DNA from 4 places in the Janthinobacterium longum genome. Region 1 is predicted to be linked to each of the others. Evidence: predicted binding sites of a transcription regulator. Region 1 holds the regulator's gene; each other region holds the start of a gene.
What was found. Region 1 encodes sigma-54, which starts transcription at its own class of promoters, with help from an activator protein. Its sites were predicted from a motif close to TGGCANGNAANCTGCTTT; they were not measured.
Positions count from the first base shown of each region.

Region 2: urtA (urea ABC transporter substrate-binding protein) is a predicted target of sigma-54. The motif match lies at 1,969-1,986, and genes of this name have one in related genera.
Region 3: prpB (methylisocitrate lyase) is a predicted target of sigma-54. The motif match lies at 1,871-1,888, and genes of this name have one in related genera.
Region 4: ACQ4WM_RS20745 (urease accessory protein UreD) is a predicted target of sigma-54. The motif match lies at 2,010-2,027, and genes of this name have one in related genera.

Region 1 covers NZ_JBNYXQ010000002.1:382,843-386,469, reverse strand. Annotated here, with positions in the region: gene rapZ (RNase adapter RapZ) at 1-712, shown strand, start outside; gene hpf (ribosome hibernation-promoting factor, HPF/YfiA family) at 794-1,153, opposite strand; gene ACQ4WM_RS09995 (RNA polymerase factor sigma-54) at 1,222-2,700, opposite strand; gene lptB (LPS export ABC transporter ATP-binding protein) at 2,705-3,463, opposite strand; gene lptA (lipopolysaccharide transport periplasmic protein LptA) at 3,463-3,627, opposite strand, start outside.
Region 2 covers NZ_JBNYXQ010000013.1:85,454-89,080, forward strand. Annotated here, with positions in the region: gene urtB (urea ABC transporter permease subunit UrtB) at 1-512, opposite strand, end outside; gene urtA (urea ABC transporter substrate-binding protein) at 665-1,918, opposite strand; gene ACQ4WM_RS23205 (DUF4349 domain-containing protein) at 2,116-2,925, opposite strand; gene ACQ4WM_RS23210 (DUF2760 domain-containing protein) at 3,155-3,627, shown strand, end outside.
Region 3 covers NZ_JBNYXQ010000010.1:58,957-62,583, forward strand. Annotated here, with positions in the region: gene ACQ4WM_RS20970 (DUF7716 domain-containing protein) at 1-33, opposite strand, end outside; gene ACQ4WM_RS20975 (MBL fold metallo-hydrolase) at 89-946, opposite strand; gene ACQ4WM_RS20980 (hypothetical protein) at 1,120-1,362, shown strand; gene ACQ4WM_RS20985 (hypothetical protein) at 1,398-1,646, shown strand; gene prpB (methylisocitrate lyase) at 1,940-2,827, shown strand; gene prpC (bifunctional 2-methylcitrate synthase/citrate synthase) at 2,852-3,627, shown strand, end outside.
Region 4 covers NZ_JBNYXQ010000010.1:14,884-18,510, forward strand. Annotated here, with positions in the region: gene ACQ4WM_RS20735 (GGDEF/EAL domain-containing response regulator) at 1-316, shown strand, start outside; gene ACQ4WM_RS20740 (S41 family peptidase) at 446-1,858, shown strand; gene ACQ4WM_RS20745 (urease accessory protein UreD) at 2,063-2,932, shown strand; gene ACQ4WM_RS20750 (urease subunit gamma) at 2,951-3,253, shown strand; gene ACQ4WM_RS20755 (urease subunit beta) at 3,283-3,612, shown strand; gene ureC (urease subunit alpha) at 3,614-3,627, shown strand, end outside.

The DNA of each region.
Region 1 (3,627 bases):
CCTGGGCGTGGCCGTCGATGCGCGCAGCGCCGAGTCGTTGGCCAGTCTGCCGGACAATGTGGCGCTGCTGCGCGACCAGGGGCATGACGTCAAGGTCATGTTCCTGACGGCAAATACACACTCGCTGGTGGCGCGTTTTTCGGAAACCCGGCGCAGCCATCCGCTGTCGCATGAATTGCGGCCCCATCACAATCCCGCCAGCCGCCGCACGCTGATCGAATGCATCTCGGAAGAGCGCGAACGGCTGTCGGCAATCCAGCAACTGGGCCATGTGATCGATACGTCGGAACTGAGCGCCAACAAACTGCGTGCCTGGGTCAAGGATATCGTCGCCTCCGAGCGCGCACCGCTGACTCTGTTCTTCGAGTCGTTCGCTTTCAAGCTGGGCGTGCCGCTGGACGCCGATTTCGTGTTTGACGTGCGGGCCCTGCCCAATCCGTATTACGACCTGGCGCTGCGGCCGCTCGATGGCCGCGACGCGCCCGTGATCGCTTTTCTGGACGCCCAGCCCAGCGCGCTGGAATTGTTTGCCGATATCCGCAATTTCGTGGAAAAGTGGCTGCCATCGTTCAAGTCCGACAACCGCAGTTATCTGACGGTGGCGCTCGGCTGCACGGGTGGGCAACACCGTTCGGTGTATATGGCGGAACACCTGGCGCAGTATTTTGCCGACCGCGAACGGGTCGTGCTGCGCCACCGCGAGCGTCACTGAGGCGGAAAAACGGACGCAAAAAAGGGCGCGATGATAAAACAGCGCGCCCTTAGTTGATCACAACAATCTGGAGCGGCAGGCCTAGACGGCGGCGGCTTCTTCAGCAGTGTTGTCTGGCAGATGCTTGATCGCCTCTTTACCGTGCTCTTGCACTTTGGTTTTGTACTTCATCACTTGCCGGTCGAGCTTGTCGATCAGGCTGTCAATTGCGGCATACAGGTCATGCGCCAGGCTTTCCACGTAGACGGTCTTGCCGCTCAGTCGCAGATTCACTTCGGCCTTCTGGCGTTTTTCTTTCTCTTTGAGGTTGTCGACGGTCAGAATCACGGCAATATCGATAACGTGATCGAAATGGCGTTTCACGCGCTCCAGTTTGGTTTGTACGTATTCACGGATGGCTGGTGTCACTTCGAGATGATGTCCGCTGATGGTGAGATTCATACACACTCCTAAAGATGATCGGGTTCGTGCGGTGTCCATCGATCCGGCCCGCAGAGGAACCGAAAAAACTACAAAGACTTACGCAGACTCACTGGCGGAATTTTCAACGCTTCCCGGTATTTGGCAACAGTACGTCGCGCAATTACCATGCCTTGTTCCCCCAGCATGTCCGCAATCTTACTGTCGGATAAAGGATTTTTAGGGTTCTCTGCTCCTGTCAATTGCACGATCAAGGCCCGTATCGCCGTCGATGACGCCTCCCCTCCTGCTTCGGTGGCGACGTGGCTGCCAAAGAAATACTTCAACTCAAACATTCCATGCGGGGTCAGCATGTACTTTTGGGTTGTTACGCGCGAGATAGTACTCTCGTGTAAACCCAGTGTATCAGCTATTTCGCGAAGCACAAGTGGCCGCATGGCAACTGCGCCGTGCGAGAAAAAATCCTTTTGCCGTTCCACTATCGCCTGCGCCACGCGCAGGATGGTGTCGAAACGCTGGCGCATGTTCTTGATCAGCCATTTGGCTTCCTGCAGCTGTGCGCCCATGCCGCCTTCGCCCTTGCCCTGCTTGAGCAGATTGGCATACATGGCGTTCACGCGCAGGCGCGGCATCACGTCATTGTTCAGCGAAACCTGCCAGCCGTTGCGGGCGCGCTTGACCACCACATCGGGTACCACGTAGTCGGACACATCCGAAGCGAACACGGCGCCCGGGTGCGGGTTGCACAAGCGAATCACGGTCTGCGCCTCGCGCAGGTCTTCGTCATCGCAGTCGAGGGCTTTCTTGAGCTTGTTGAAGTCGCGCTGGGCAAACCAGGCCAGGTGTTTTTCAACGATGGTCAGGGCCATGCGGCGCGTCACCAGCGCCACCTGCGGCAAGCGTTTGATCTGCAGCGCCAGGCATTCGGACGCGTTGCGCGCGCCGACGCCGGGCGGATCGAAACTTTGCAGCAGCGCCAGCGCCGTGCGCAGTTCGTCGGCATCGACTTCCAGCTCTTCCGGCAGGCGCGCCAGGATATCGTCGAGCGGCTCTTCCAGGTAGCCGTTGTCGTCAAGCGCATCAATGATCAATTCCACCAGTGCACGGTCGCGCAGTTCCAGTACCGTCACGCGCATCTGCTCCATCAGGTGCTCGCGCAAGGTGCAGTGATGGGCCTCCAGTTGCGGACGAGAATCCTCGTCATCGGGCGCCTTGCCGCGGCTGGCCTCGTTCCAGTCGCTGTCGCCGCCCTCTGGCGCGGCCGTGCTCTCGCCGCCATCGCCATCGAACGTTTCCGCTTCTGCCGCCGGTGCAGGCGCTTCCTGGCCCGGTGGCGCAGGCGGCGCTTCAGCGGGCGCCGCCGTCGAACTCAGGGCACCGTCGGACAACAGGCGCAGCGAGCGGTCGAGCGGATCGTCCAGCCGTTCCAGCAAGGGATTATCGGTCAGCAACTGCTCCAGCTCCTGGTGCAATTCCAGCGTGGACAGTTGCAGCAGACGTATCGATTGCTGTAATTGCGGCGTCAGTGCCAGGTGCTGCGAGGTGCGCAGCTGCAGTGATTGTTTCATTGGCTTACATGCGGAAGTGTTCGCCCAGATACACGCGGCGTACCGACTCGTTGGCGATGATGTCGTCGGGCCGCCCCGACGCCAGTACCGAACCCTGATTGATGATATAGGCGCGGTCGCAGATGCCCAGCGTTTCGCGCACATTATGGTCGGTGATCAGCACGCCGATATTGCGTTCCTTCAAAAACCGCACAATGCGCTGGATCTCGATCACGGCAATCGGATCGACGCCGGCGAACGGCTCGTCGAGCAGCACGAAACGCGGGTCGGTAGCCAGCGCGCGGGCGATTTCCACGCGGCGGCGCTCGCCGCCCGACAGCGACAAGGCCTGGTTTTCGCGCAGCTTTTCAATTTGCAGGTCGGCCAGCAATTTGTCGAGGCGTTCCTCGATTTCGGGCTTTTTAAGCGGGCGGCCGTCGACCGTCTGGATTTCCAGCACGGCGCGGATATTGTCTTCCACCGTCAGCTTGCGAAACACCGATGCTTCCTGCGGCAGGTAGGACAGGCCCATCTGTGCGCGGCGGTGGATCGGCAGGCTGGAGATATCGACACCGCTGATATCGATGGTGCCGCCATCGGACGGCACCAGGCCCACGATCATGTAGAACGAGGTGGTCTTGCCGGCGCCGTTCGGGCCCAGCAGGCCCACCACTTCGCCGCACTCGACTTGCAGCGATACATCATGCACCACCTGCCGCTTGCCATAGGTTTTCTGCAGTCCCCGCACGATCAGGGTGCTGCCGCAACGTTCATTCTTGTCCATTATTTCTTCCCTGGCGTGGGCGCGGCCGGTGCTTGGTCTGCCGCCGGCTTGTTCTTCGGCTGTATCACCATGCGCACGCTGCCGGCGCCAGGTGTGCTGGTGCCGCTGTCGCTGTTTTCCATATTGAACAACTCATTGCGGCTGTCATACGAAATGAAGGCGCC
Region 2 (3,627 bases), on a different contig from region 1:
GCGCTGGCGATCAGCAACTGCAGCATCTGTTTGATCTCGGCATCGTTCTCCTGCGCCAGCGCCTTGCGGATCAGGGGCAGCTGTGCCGGGCTGACGGCTTGTTGCAATTCGCGGGCTGCGGCAAGACGCGCGGCACGTTCCGGCGCCAGCAGTTTCAGGCCCGACAAAGCGCCTTCGACCACGCCGCGCAGGCGGTTGTTGACCATCACGCCGTCGATGCCGTCCGGTGCAGGCCCGGTCTTGCCGGTGGCGGGATCATAGGCTAGACCGCCGTCACCCTCGACGATCAGCAACTGGCCGCCCGGCGTGGCATACAGGGTTTCGGCCTGCAATGCCTGCAGCACACGGGCAGCCTCGGGCGTGGCCAGGGCGGCAATCTGGCCGACGGCCGCAACCCGGGCTTCGGGGTCGTCGCCGGACAGCGGTTTCAGCAAGGCGGGATCGATGGCGGCCTGTGCCAAAGAAGAGAAAATCAGACAGGCGAAGACCAGCAGTTTGGGGAGGAGCTGCATGCGCATGGGTTCCTGGATGGAAAAGCAACTATGTTGATGAGCTTCCTTACCCCGAAGGCAAATTCCAGGGTCAGACCCGACGGGACTCGGCGTCCCCGTCTGGCCCCCAGCTCTTTGCCTGGGGTCACAACTAAGTTTCGACGCGCAAGCGATTACAACTTCTGCTTCGCCTCATTACCCTTGATATACGGGCTCCACGGCTGGGCGCGGATCGGCTCCTTGGTTTTCCACACCACATTGAACTGGCCGTCGGCCTTGATTTCGCCGATCATCACCGGCTTGTGCAGGTGGTGGTTGGTGGCATCCATGGTCAGCGTAAAGCCCGACGGCGCCTTGAAGGTCTGGCCACCCATGGCGGCGATCACCTTGTCGGTATCGGTCGACTTGGCCTTTTCCACCGCCTGCGCCCACATATGGATGCCGACATAGGTCGCTTCCATCGGATCGTTGGTGACCACCGAGGCGGCGTTCGGCAGCTTCTGCTTGACAGCGTAGGCCTTCCACTTCTTGATGAAGTCGGTATTTACCGGGTTCTTGACGGACTCGAAATAGTTCCACGCCGCCAGGTGGCCCAGCAAAGGCTTGGTGTCGATGCCGCGCAGCTCTTCCTCGCCGACCGAGAAAGCCACCACCGGCACGTCGGTGGCTTTCAGGCCGGCATTGCCCAGTTCCTTGTAGAACGGCACGTTCGAATCGCCATTGATGGTCGAGATAACGGCCGTCTTGCCGCCGGCCGAAAACTTCTTGATATTGGCAACGATGGTCTGGTAGTCGGCATGGCCGAACGGCGTGTAGACCTCGCTGATATCGCTGTCCTTGACACCCTTGCTTTTCAGGAAAGCGCGCAGGATCTTGTTGGTCGTGCGCGGATACACATAATCGGTGCCCAACAGCACAAAACGTTTAGCCCCGCCACCATCGGCGCTCATCAGGTATTCGACGGCGGGAATTGCCTGCTGGTTCGGCGCGGCGCCCGTATAAAACACATTCTTTTCCAGTTCCTCGCCCTCGTACTGCACCGGGTAGAACAGCAAGCTGTTGAGTTCCTTGAACACTGGCAGCACCGACTTGCGCGACACCGAGGTCCAGCAGCCGAACACCACCGACACCTTGTCCTGCGCTACCAGCTGACGCGCTTTTTCCGCAAACAGCGGCCAGTTCGAAGCCGGGTCGACCACTACAGGTTCCAGCTGCTTGCCCAGCACACCACCCTTGGCATTGATCTCGGCGATCGTCATCAGCGCCACGTCTTTCAGCGACGTTTCGGAAATGGCCATGGTGCCGGACAGGGAATGCAAAATCCCTACCTTGATGGTATCGGCGGCAAACGCCGACTGCATGCAGGCCGAGGCAACCATGGCCAATGCGCCTGCTGCTGCCGCTTTCAAGATGATGCGTCGTGACATGTGGACTCCTGAGTGTGGATGGATAGTCGAGAGGGGCATACAGGGTTGTTAAAGCAGAATGCATGCCAGCGTCGGCTTGCTCGCCACATGAGCAAATACGCCATTGTCTGGTGCGCACGCGTATTTCTTGCACGAAAAAAAACCCGGATGCACAAGGGCTGTGCAACCGGGTTCTGCAAATGCAACGCGCTGGTGCTTTACTTTTCAACGCCCTTGCGTGGTGCGCGCAGGCGGCGCCAGCCTTTGCGCAGCAGCGGGAAAAAGATGGCAAAGCCAACCAGCCACGGCAGGATAAACGCGAGCGCCGTGATGGCATTGGCCGTGCCCTCGGACAGGTTTTCCGTAAAGTTGCCCAAGGAGCGCTTGACGGGCGACCAGAAGCTGCGCTTGCCTTGCGCGCTGATCGCAACATTGAGCAAGTCGGTGTCGATGCGCTGCATCAGCAGCGAGTTGGCGGCCGTCGCCTCTTCCAGTTCTGTCTGTACGGTGGCCAGTTCTTTCGTGACCTTGATCAGTGCATCGACATTATTACCAGAGCGTTTTTCCAGTTCCTGCAACTGCGCCTGGTACTGCCTGAGCATTTCCAGGCGCTTGCGGCTGTCCAGCACGGGGCGCCCCAGATCTTCAGCCTTGGTGCCTTGACTGGTCAGCTCGCCTTCGGTCGCCACCAGCGCGACCAGCTTCACGATGCCGGCCGGCTTGGCGCGCAGGCTGATGCGCGCCTGCATGTAACGGCCGCTATCGAGACTGGAATCGAGCAGCATGCAGCCGTTTGCGGTATCGGCCTTGCAGGCGGCCACCACTTTTTCATACAGCGGTTGCACCCGGGCCTCGCTGGTATCGACGCCAACCGAATGTTCATAGGCGAGAAACTCCGCGCCCTTTTCCTTGCCCTGCAAGCGCGCAGCACTCGACTGCCCGCCAGCTTCTCCCTTGCTGCCGCAGCCAGCCAGCGCGATCAGCACCATGGCCGCCACCACCTTGACCTTCTTGATAGAAAATTGCATGATTTCCTTTTTATTAATATGGCATTGCCTGCATTTTATTGCCAAACGTAATTTGTGACCAACGCGGTGGACGGCGCCCGCTTTGGCCCAGCGCCGCTAACTGGTATCATGCGGGCAAACGCTGGCCTGCCCATGGCCCCAGCCTTGCAACACACCGCGAAGCGGCCCCGCGCATCGAGCTGTTCAGGCGCGCGCCGCCGACGCCATACTATAAGAGAAACCATCCATCATGAGCACACCAAATCATCCATCGTTCTGGCGCCGCATCCCGCTGGCGTTTGGCGCCTTTTTCAGCACCCTGTCCGATGGCGCTTATGCCGCCCGCGTGGAAAAGCTGAACCTGCCCGAGGCGGCACCGGTCGCGCCAGTCACGCCTGCGCCGGCGCCTGCACCTGCCGCCGCCCCTGTTATCCTGAAAGAAGCCACGCCTGACGCCGCCCTGCAACTGCTGGCGCTGCTGCAACGTGAAGCACGCCTGATCGACTTTACCCAGGAAAACCTGGCCAGCCATGCAGACGCCGATATCGGCGCGGCCGCCCGCGTGGTGCACGAAGGCTGCGCCAAGGTGATGCGCGAGTACTTCAGCATCGAACCGGTACGCGCGGAAAACGAAGGCAGCCGCATCGTGCTGCAGGAAGGTTTTGATCCAGCTGCCGTGCGCCTGACCGGCAATGTGGTCGGCTCGGCGCCGTTCAAGGGAAC
Region 3 (3,627 bases), on a different contig from region 1:
GACGCCATATGACCGGCCAATGTCCAATTTCATTCGTATCCTTTGTTGATTTGTCTGCTCTTCAGCATGTTTATTGCATTAGGAGGGGTCAGAGGGCGTTCAGCGGTATTTTCAGATAGCGCACGCCATTTTCTTCCGGCTCGGGCAGCTTGCCCGCGTTGATGTTGACCTGGATCGCCGGCAATATCAATGCCGGCATGTCCAGGGTGGCGTCGCGACCCGTGCGCAGGGCCACGAACTGTTCTTCCGTGATGCCGTCGCGCAGATGGATATTGCTGGCGCGCTGTGCGGCCACCGTGGTTTCCCAGCGCGCCTCGCGGCCGGCCGGCGGGTAGTCGTGGCACATGAAGAGGCGCGTGGCCGGCGGCAGCGCCAGCAGGCGCTGTGCCGAGCGGTAGAGCAGGGCCGCCGAGCCGCCCGGAAAGTCGCAGCGGGCCGAGCCCACGTCGGGCATGAACAGGGTGTCACCGACAAATACGGCGTCGCCGATCTGGTAGGCCAGGTCGGCTGGCGTGTGGCCCGGCACGTGCAGCGCGCGCACTTCCAGCGCGCCGATATGAAACACCTGGTCGGGTGCGAACAGCTGGTCGAATTGCGAGCCGTCGGCGGGGGCGCCATGCTGGTGATAGACGTCGGCAAACGCTCTTTGCACCGTCTGGATGGCAGCGCCGATGGCCACCTCGCCGCCCAGTTGCCGCTGCAGATACGGTGCTGCCGACAGGTGGTCGGCGTGAGCATGGGTTTCCAGCAGCCAGCGGCATGTCAACTTGTGTTCGCGCACAAAGGCGATCACTTTGTCGGCCGAGGCGGTGGCCGTACGGCCCGCCTTGGGATCGTAGTCGAGCACCGAATCGATCACGGCGCAGGCGCCGCCTTCGCCTTCATACACCACATAGGTGACGGTGGCGGTGGCGGGGTCGAAGAAGGCTTGTATTTGGGGCATCATCATGGTGGCGTGGTGCTGGCAGGGATGCTCATTATATCGCCGTGATCGCTTGAGAAATATCTCGGATCGCGATTTGATATGTAAAAACCGCATATCAAGCAGGGCCTGCCGATGCAAGGTGCGCGCATGCGCCCGGGCTTCGTGCTAACCTGATTGTCACAAGGAGGAAGTCCATGAACGATACTACTGCACGTAGCGAACAGTACCGCGGTTTCACGATCTCGGTGACGCCGCAAAAGGATAATGACGACCTGTGGGATTTCACCTACCACCTGCAGCGCGAAGCCGGTGCCGAGGGCGAAGCCAAGGACATTGAGCGCAGCCGCACCCTGGGTGGTTATGCCACGCCCGAGACCGCTTGCACGGCTGGCCTGGAAGTGGCGAAAACGGAAGTGGACAATCTGCTGCGTCCTTGAGACGCCGGTTTTCTTTATTGCGCAAGGAGTAGCCCATGAACAGCAGTTCCAAGATCCACTATAAAGGCTGGGAAATCGTTCCCCTGGCCGTACCGACCAGCGATGGCAAATGGTCGGCCAGTTGCGATATCGAACGCGCCACCGCCGAAAGGCTGGAAGTGTTCGAAGGCTCGACCATGCAATTCGTGCGTGACGACGAAGACGGCGCAATTGCTGCCGCCTGCGAAGAAGCTGTACGCCAGATCGACAATATCATTGCCAACCCGCTGGTGCGCCTCGCCTGAGGCGGCCACGCATCGCCTGTCGCAGCCGGCACTCGCTGGCTGTTTTTATTTCAGCAACGTTTCACCTATGTTTCAAAGTGAAACTTGAAACATAAGTGAAACGTCATGTTGAAACGCCAGACCACTTTCTATTCCATACCCTTTATCACCTGCCACCCGCCAGCCGCCACCAGGCCGCCGTTTTCCCTATGGCGAAGCAATTTTGGGTAGAACAATGCGCTAGCTGGCACGGCATTTGCTGTAACGATGTTCATAGCAGGTCCATGAAACATTCGAACCCATAAGGTGAACATATGAGTCTTTACTCCGCAGGTGCCGCATTTCGCAAGGCCGTCCAGGAAGAATCCCCGTTGCAAGTGGTGGGTGCCATCAATGCCAACCACGCCCTGCTGGCCAAGCGCGCCGGTTTCAAGGCCATCTACCTGTCCGGCGGCGGTGTCGCGGCCGGCTCGCTGGGCTTGCCTGATCTGGGCATCTCCAACCTGGACGATGTGCTGACCGATATCCGCCGCATCACCGACGTGTGCGACCTGCCGCTGCTGGTCGACGCCGATACCGGTTTCGGCTCGTCCGCCTTCAATGTGGCGCGCACCGTGAAATCGATGATCAAGGCTGGCGCGGCCGCCCTGCATATCGAAGACCAGGTGGGTGCCAAGCGCTGCGGTCATCGCCCGGGCAAGGAAATCGTCAGCAAGGAAGAAATGGTCGACCGCATCAAGGCCGCCGTCGATGCGCGCACCGACCCGGACTTCGTCATCATGGCGCGCACCGATGCGCTGGCCGTCGATGGCCTGGAAGCGGCACTGGAACGGGCCGTGGCCTGCGTCGAAGCCGGCGCCGACATGATCTTCCCGGAAGCGATCACCGACCTCGAGATGTACACCACCTTCGCCAACGCCGTGAAAGTGCCGGTGCTGGCCAATATCACCGAATTTGGCGCCACGCCCCTGTTCACGGTGGACCAGCTGCGCGGCGCCGATGTAGGCCTGGTACTGTATCCGCTGTCGGCCTTCCGCGCCATGAACAAGGCCGCCGAAAACGTCTACATGGCGCTGCGCCGCGACGGCACGCAACAGAATGTATTGGACACCATGCAGACGCGCATGGAACTGTATGAATCGATCAACTACCACGACTTCGAACAAAAACTCGACGCGCTGTTTGCCGCGCAAAAGAAATAATCACACCTATATCCGGAGATCACAATGACTGCACCACAAGCTGCCACTTTCAAGCCTAAAAAATCCGTCGCCCTGTCCGGCGTTACCGCCGGCAATACCGCCCTGTGCTCGGTCGGCAAGACCGGCAACGATCTGCACTACCGCGGCTACGACATCCTGGACGTGGCCGACAGCTGCGAGTTCGAGGAAATCGCCTATCTGCTGGTGCACGGCAAGTTGCCGAACACGGGCGAGCTGAAAGGCTACAAGGCCAAGCTCAAGTCCTTGCGCGGACTGCCCGCCAATGTCAAGGCGGCGCTCGAAGCGCTGCCGGCCGGCGCGCATCCGATGGATGTGATGCGCACCGGCGTGTCGGTACTGGGCTGCACCCTGCCTGAAAAAGATGACCACAATGTGCCGGGCGCGCGCGATATCGCCGACCGCCTGATGGCCTCGTTCGGCTCCATGCTGCTGTACTGGTACCACTACAGCCATAACGGCAAGCGCATCGAAGTGGAAACCGACGACGACTCGATCGGTGGCCACTTCCTGCATCTGCTGCACGGCAAGAAGCCGTCGGCCTCGTGGGAAAAAGCCATGCACACTTCCCTGATCCTGTACGCGGAACACGAGTTCAATGCGTCCACCTTCACCAGCCGCGTGATCGCCGGCACGGGTTCGGACATCCACTCGGCCATCACCGGCGCCATCGGCGCACTGCGCGGCCCGAAACACGGCGGCGCGAATGAAGTGGCGCTCGATATCCAGAAACGTTACGACAGTGCCGACGAAGCCGAAGCTGATATCCGCGAACGCGTCGC
Region 4 (3,627 bases), on a different contig from region 1:
TGACGACTTCGGCACCGGCTACTCGAGCCTGGGCTACCTGAAGCGTTTTCCGATCGACGTGCTGAAGATCGACAAATCATTTGTCGACGACGTTACCACCAGCAGCAGCGACGCGGCGATTGCCCTGTCGGTAATCTCGCTGGCGCACAACCTGCACATGCGGGTGATCGCCGAGGGCGTGGAGACACGCGAGCAGGTCGACTTCCTGACCCGCCATGGCTGCGATGAAATGCAGGGATATTATTTCAGCCGTCCGCTGGCGCTCGAAGCTTTCACGGCGTTGCTGCGCGAGCAGGGGCCGTTCTGCGTCATATGATTGCCGTGATCTTCAAGGGCTGGCCGAAGTCCATGGCGTCGATGAAATAATCAGGTTGGATATGAGCACCGCGCGTAGCGAACAGAAAGGATCATTATCGTGCCTGGCCGCGCAGATGGAGTTGTCTGCATGAAGTCACTGATGACGTTTCTGCTGGCACTGTTGTGGGGAACCGTCGCAGCCGCCAACGGCGTGCCCGTTGTACAGCCTGTCACCGCGAGCTTTCGGGTAACGAGCGAATGCGGTGTCGCGCAAGACTTGCGCCTCGGTGCGGACGCCGCGCTGACCACTTGTGCCGGCAAGGCCTCGGAAGTCGCTGCGGTCATGCCCGCTTTGGTAGTGGCGGGGCGGCGTCTGTATCTCAACGCCGACCTGCGTTTGAGCACGCCCGATGCCATCAGTCTCAGCATCCTGATCACCGCCTATCACGGCGACCAGGTGGCCAGTCATAGTGGCGGCAATTACCTTTTCAGTGGCGGCCTGCTGCAGGCCAGCGCGTACATACCCCCGGAAGCGGACAAGGTAGGTGTTTTTATCCAGGTAAACAGCGGACCGGCCCAACTTCATATCCATACACTGTCGCTCAGCAGGAGCAGCGCGGTGTACGCACCGGGACAGATGAGCAAGGACAGTGCGGCCTATCTGGAACAAGCGTTCGACAAGCTGACCAACTACTATCTGTACTACGATGCGGACCGGCTGCGCACCTTGCGCCAAAGTGCCGGCATCAGCGTCAGCGGCGCCGTGTCGCCAGCCGACCTGAGTCTGACGCTGAAGGACGTGGTTCGCCTGCTTGGCGACCCGCATAGCCGGTTCCTCACGGTCGAGGAAATTCGCATCCTGGACGCCAGCAAGGCACGCGAGCGTGCCGGAAGTCCGTCTGACGACCACGCAATTGACGCCATACTGCTGGCGCCTGATCTGGCTTATGTGAAGCTTTTCAGCAAGGCGCCCGTCACCCGGGAAGCGCGGCAACGCTACGCGCACCAGGTGCGCGACGTGCTGCGCGACATGCATGAGCGCGGCGCGCGGCGCTGGATTGTCGATTTGCGCGAACAAAGCGGCGGCAGCACCGGGCCATTGATTGCCGGCTTTCGCCCACTCTACGGCAACATCGATGTCGGTTATACGGTCGACCGTAACGGCAAGCGCCGCCGCTGGGCCTTCGGCATTCCAGCCGATAGCGACGACCAGGAACCGTATTTCACCGGCGCCGATCCCATATTCGATGGCGTGCGTGAGCCGGTGGCACTATTGATCGGCAATCGCACCGCCAGTGCCGGAGAAGCCCTGCTGACCGCTTTTCTGCAGCGCCCGCACAGCGCGACCTTTGGCGCCGCCACTGCGGGATTGACCACCAGTGTGTTCGACCGCCCCTGGCCGGATGGAGCCAGTCTGGCCATCAGCACTGGGCGTTATGCCGACCGAAATGGCCAGGTAATCCTGGGAAAAATCGCACCCGACCATGCGCTTGATACCCAGCCTGAAGACCACCGGGACGCGGTGCTTGAGGCCGCCCTGCAATGGATCAGGCAGCTCTGAAGCCTTCCCGGTTGACTACGAGAGACGATCCCCATTGCAGAACTGGCACCGGCTTGGGTGCATCGCGTCCAGCAAGCGCCCCATGATGGTGCAGCCGCCACACGGCGGTGCATGATTGTCACTTCCTCCCTCCCGCTGCCAGTTCAGGCATTGGCACGCATCGTGCTTTGATCAAGCTTATTTGCTTGTGCACTGACTACCGCCATGCCTGATTGCAGCACGTCCATATTGACGACCGACGCCGAGCCCTCCCATGGGGCATGGCAGGCACAGCTGACGCTGGGCTTTGCCTTGCACGGCGACGTCAGTCGCCTGGTCGAGCGCCGTCACAGCGGGCCGCTGCGCGTGCAAAAGCCGCTGTATCCGGAAGGCGGCGCGGTCTGCCACGCCATTATTGTGCACCCGCCGGGCGGTGTGGTCGGTGGCGACCAGCTGGCCGTCGACGCGACGGTTGGCGATGGGGCGCACGCCTTGCTCACCTCGCCGGGCGCTGCCAAATGGTACCGCGCCAATGGCCATGTCTCGGGCCAGCACATCGTGTTGCGCGCGGGCGCGGGCAGCGCTATCGAATGGCTGCCGCAGGAGAGCATTTTCTTCGACCAGGCCTGCGTGCGCCTGCGCCATGAAGTCGACCTGGCGCAAGACGCCAGTTACCTTGGCCTCGATATCGTTTGCCTGGGCCGTAGCGCCTCGGGTGAATCATTCAACACCGGCAGCATCGGCCAGCACACGCAGATACGCCGCGGCGGCAAACTGCTGTGGTGGGAGCAGGGCACGCTGGTCGCTGGCGGCTCATTGATGCAAGGCGCGCTGGGTATGGCCGGCCACAGCGTGTGCGCGACCTTGCTGGCGGTCGGCATGCAGTTGCCGGCACAAGTGCTGGCGGCGCTGCGCGCACTGGCCGTGCCCGAGGGCGCGAAGTTTGGCGCGACGCAAATGAAATCGGTGCTGGTGGTGCGCCTGCTGTGCGACGACAGCGAGGCGGCGCGCCGCGTGATGCTGGCCGCGTGGAAGTTGCTGCGCCCGGCCTTGCTGGGGCGCGCCGCGGCGGTTCCCCGCATCTGGAATACCTGACCATACAAAAGGACAACCATGGATTTGACACCACGCGAAAAAGACAAGCTGCTCATTTTTACGGCCTCGCTGCTGGCCGAGCGGCGCCTGGCGCGCGGCCTGAAACTCAATTATCCGGAAGCGGTGGCGCTGATCAGCGCAGCCATCATGGAAGGCGCGCGCGACGGCAAGTCGGTGGCCCAGTTAATGTCGGATGGCGCGCAGATACTCACGCGCGACGATGTCATGGACGGCATAGCCGAAATGATTCCCGATATCCAGGTCGAGGCGACCTTCCCCGATGGCAGCAAGCTCGTGACCGTGCATAACCCGATACCGTAGTCACCGCAGCATTTTTACAGGAGCCGGACATGATCCCAGGCGAATACAGATTGGAAGAAGGCGAAATCAGCATTAACGCGGGCCGTACCACGGCCACCGTGGTGGTGGCCAATCGCGGCGACCGGCCGATACAGGTCGGCTCGCATTTTCATTTTTTCGAAGTCAACCCGGCGCTGTCGTTCGAGCGCTGGCGCGCCTATGGCATGCGCCTCAATATCGCCGCCGGCACCGCCGTGCGCTTCGAGCCGGGCCAGCAGCGCACAGTGGAACTGGTGGCGCTGGCCGGCGAGCGCAAGGTATTCGGCTTCAATGGCGAGGTCATGGGCGAATTGAAAGATACTCCACCCGGAAAGGAATGAGATGGCCAGTATTCC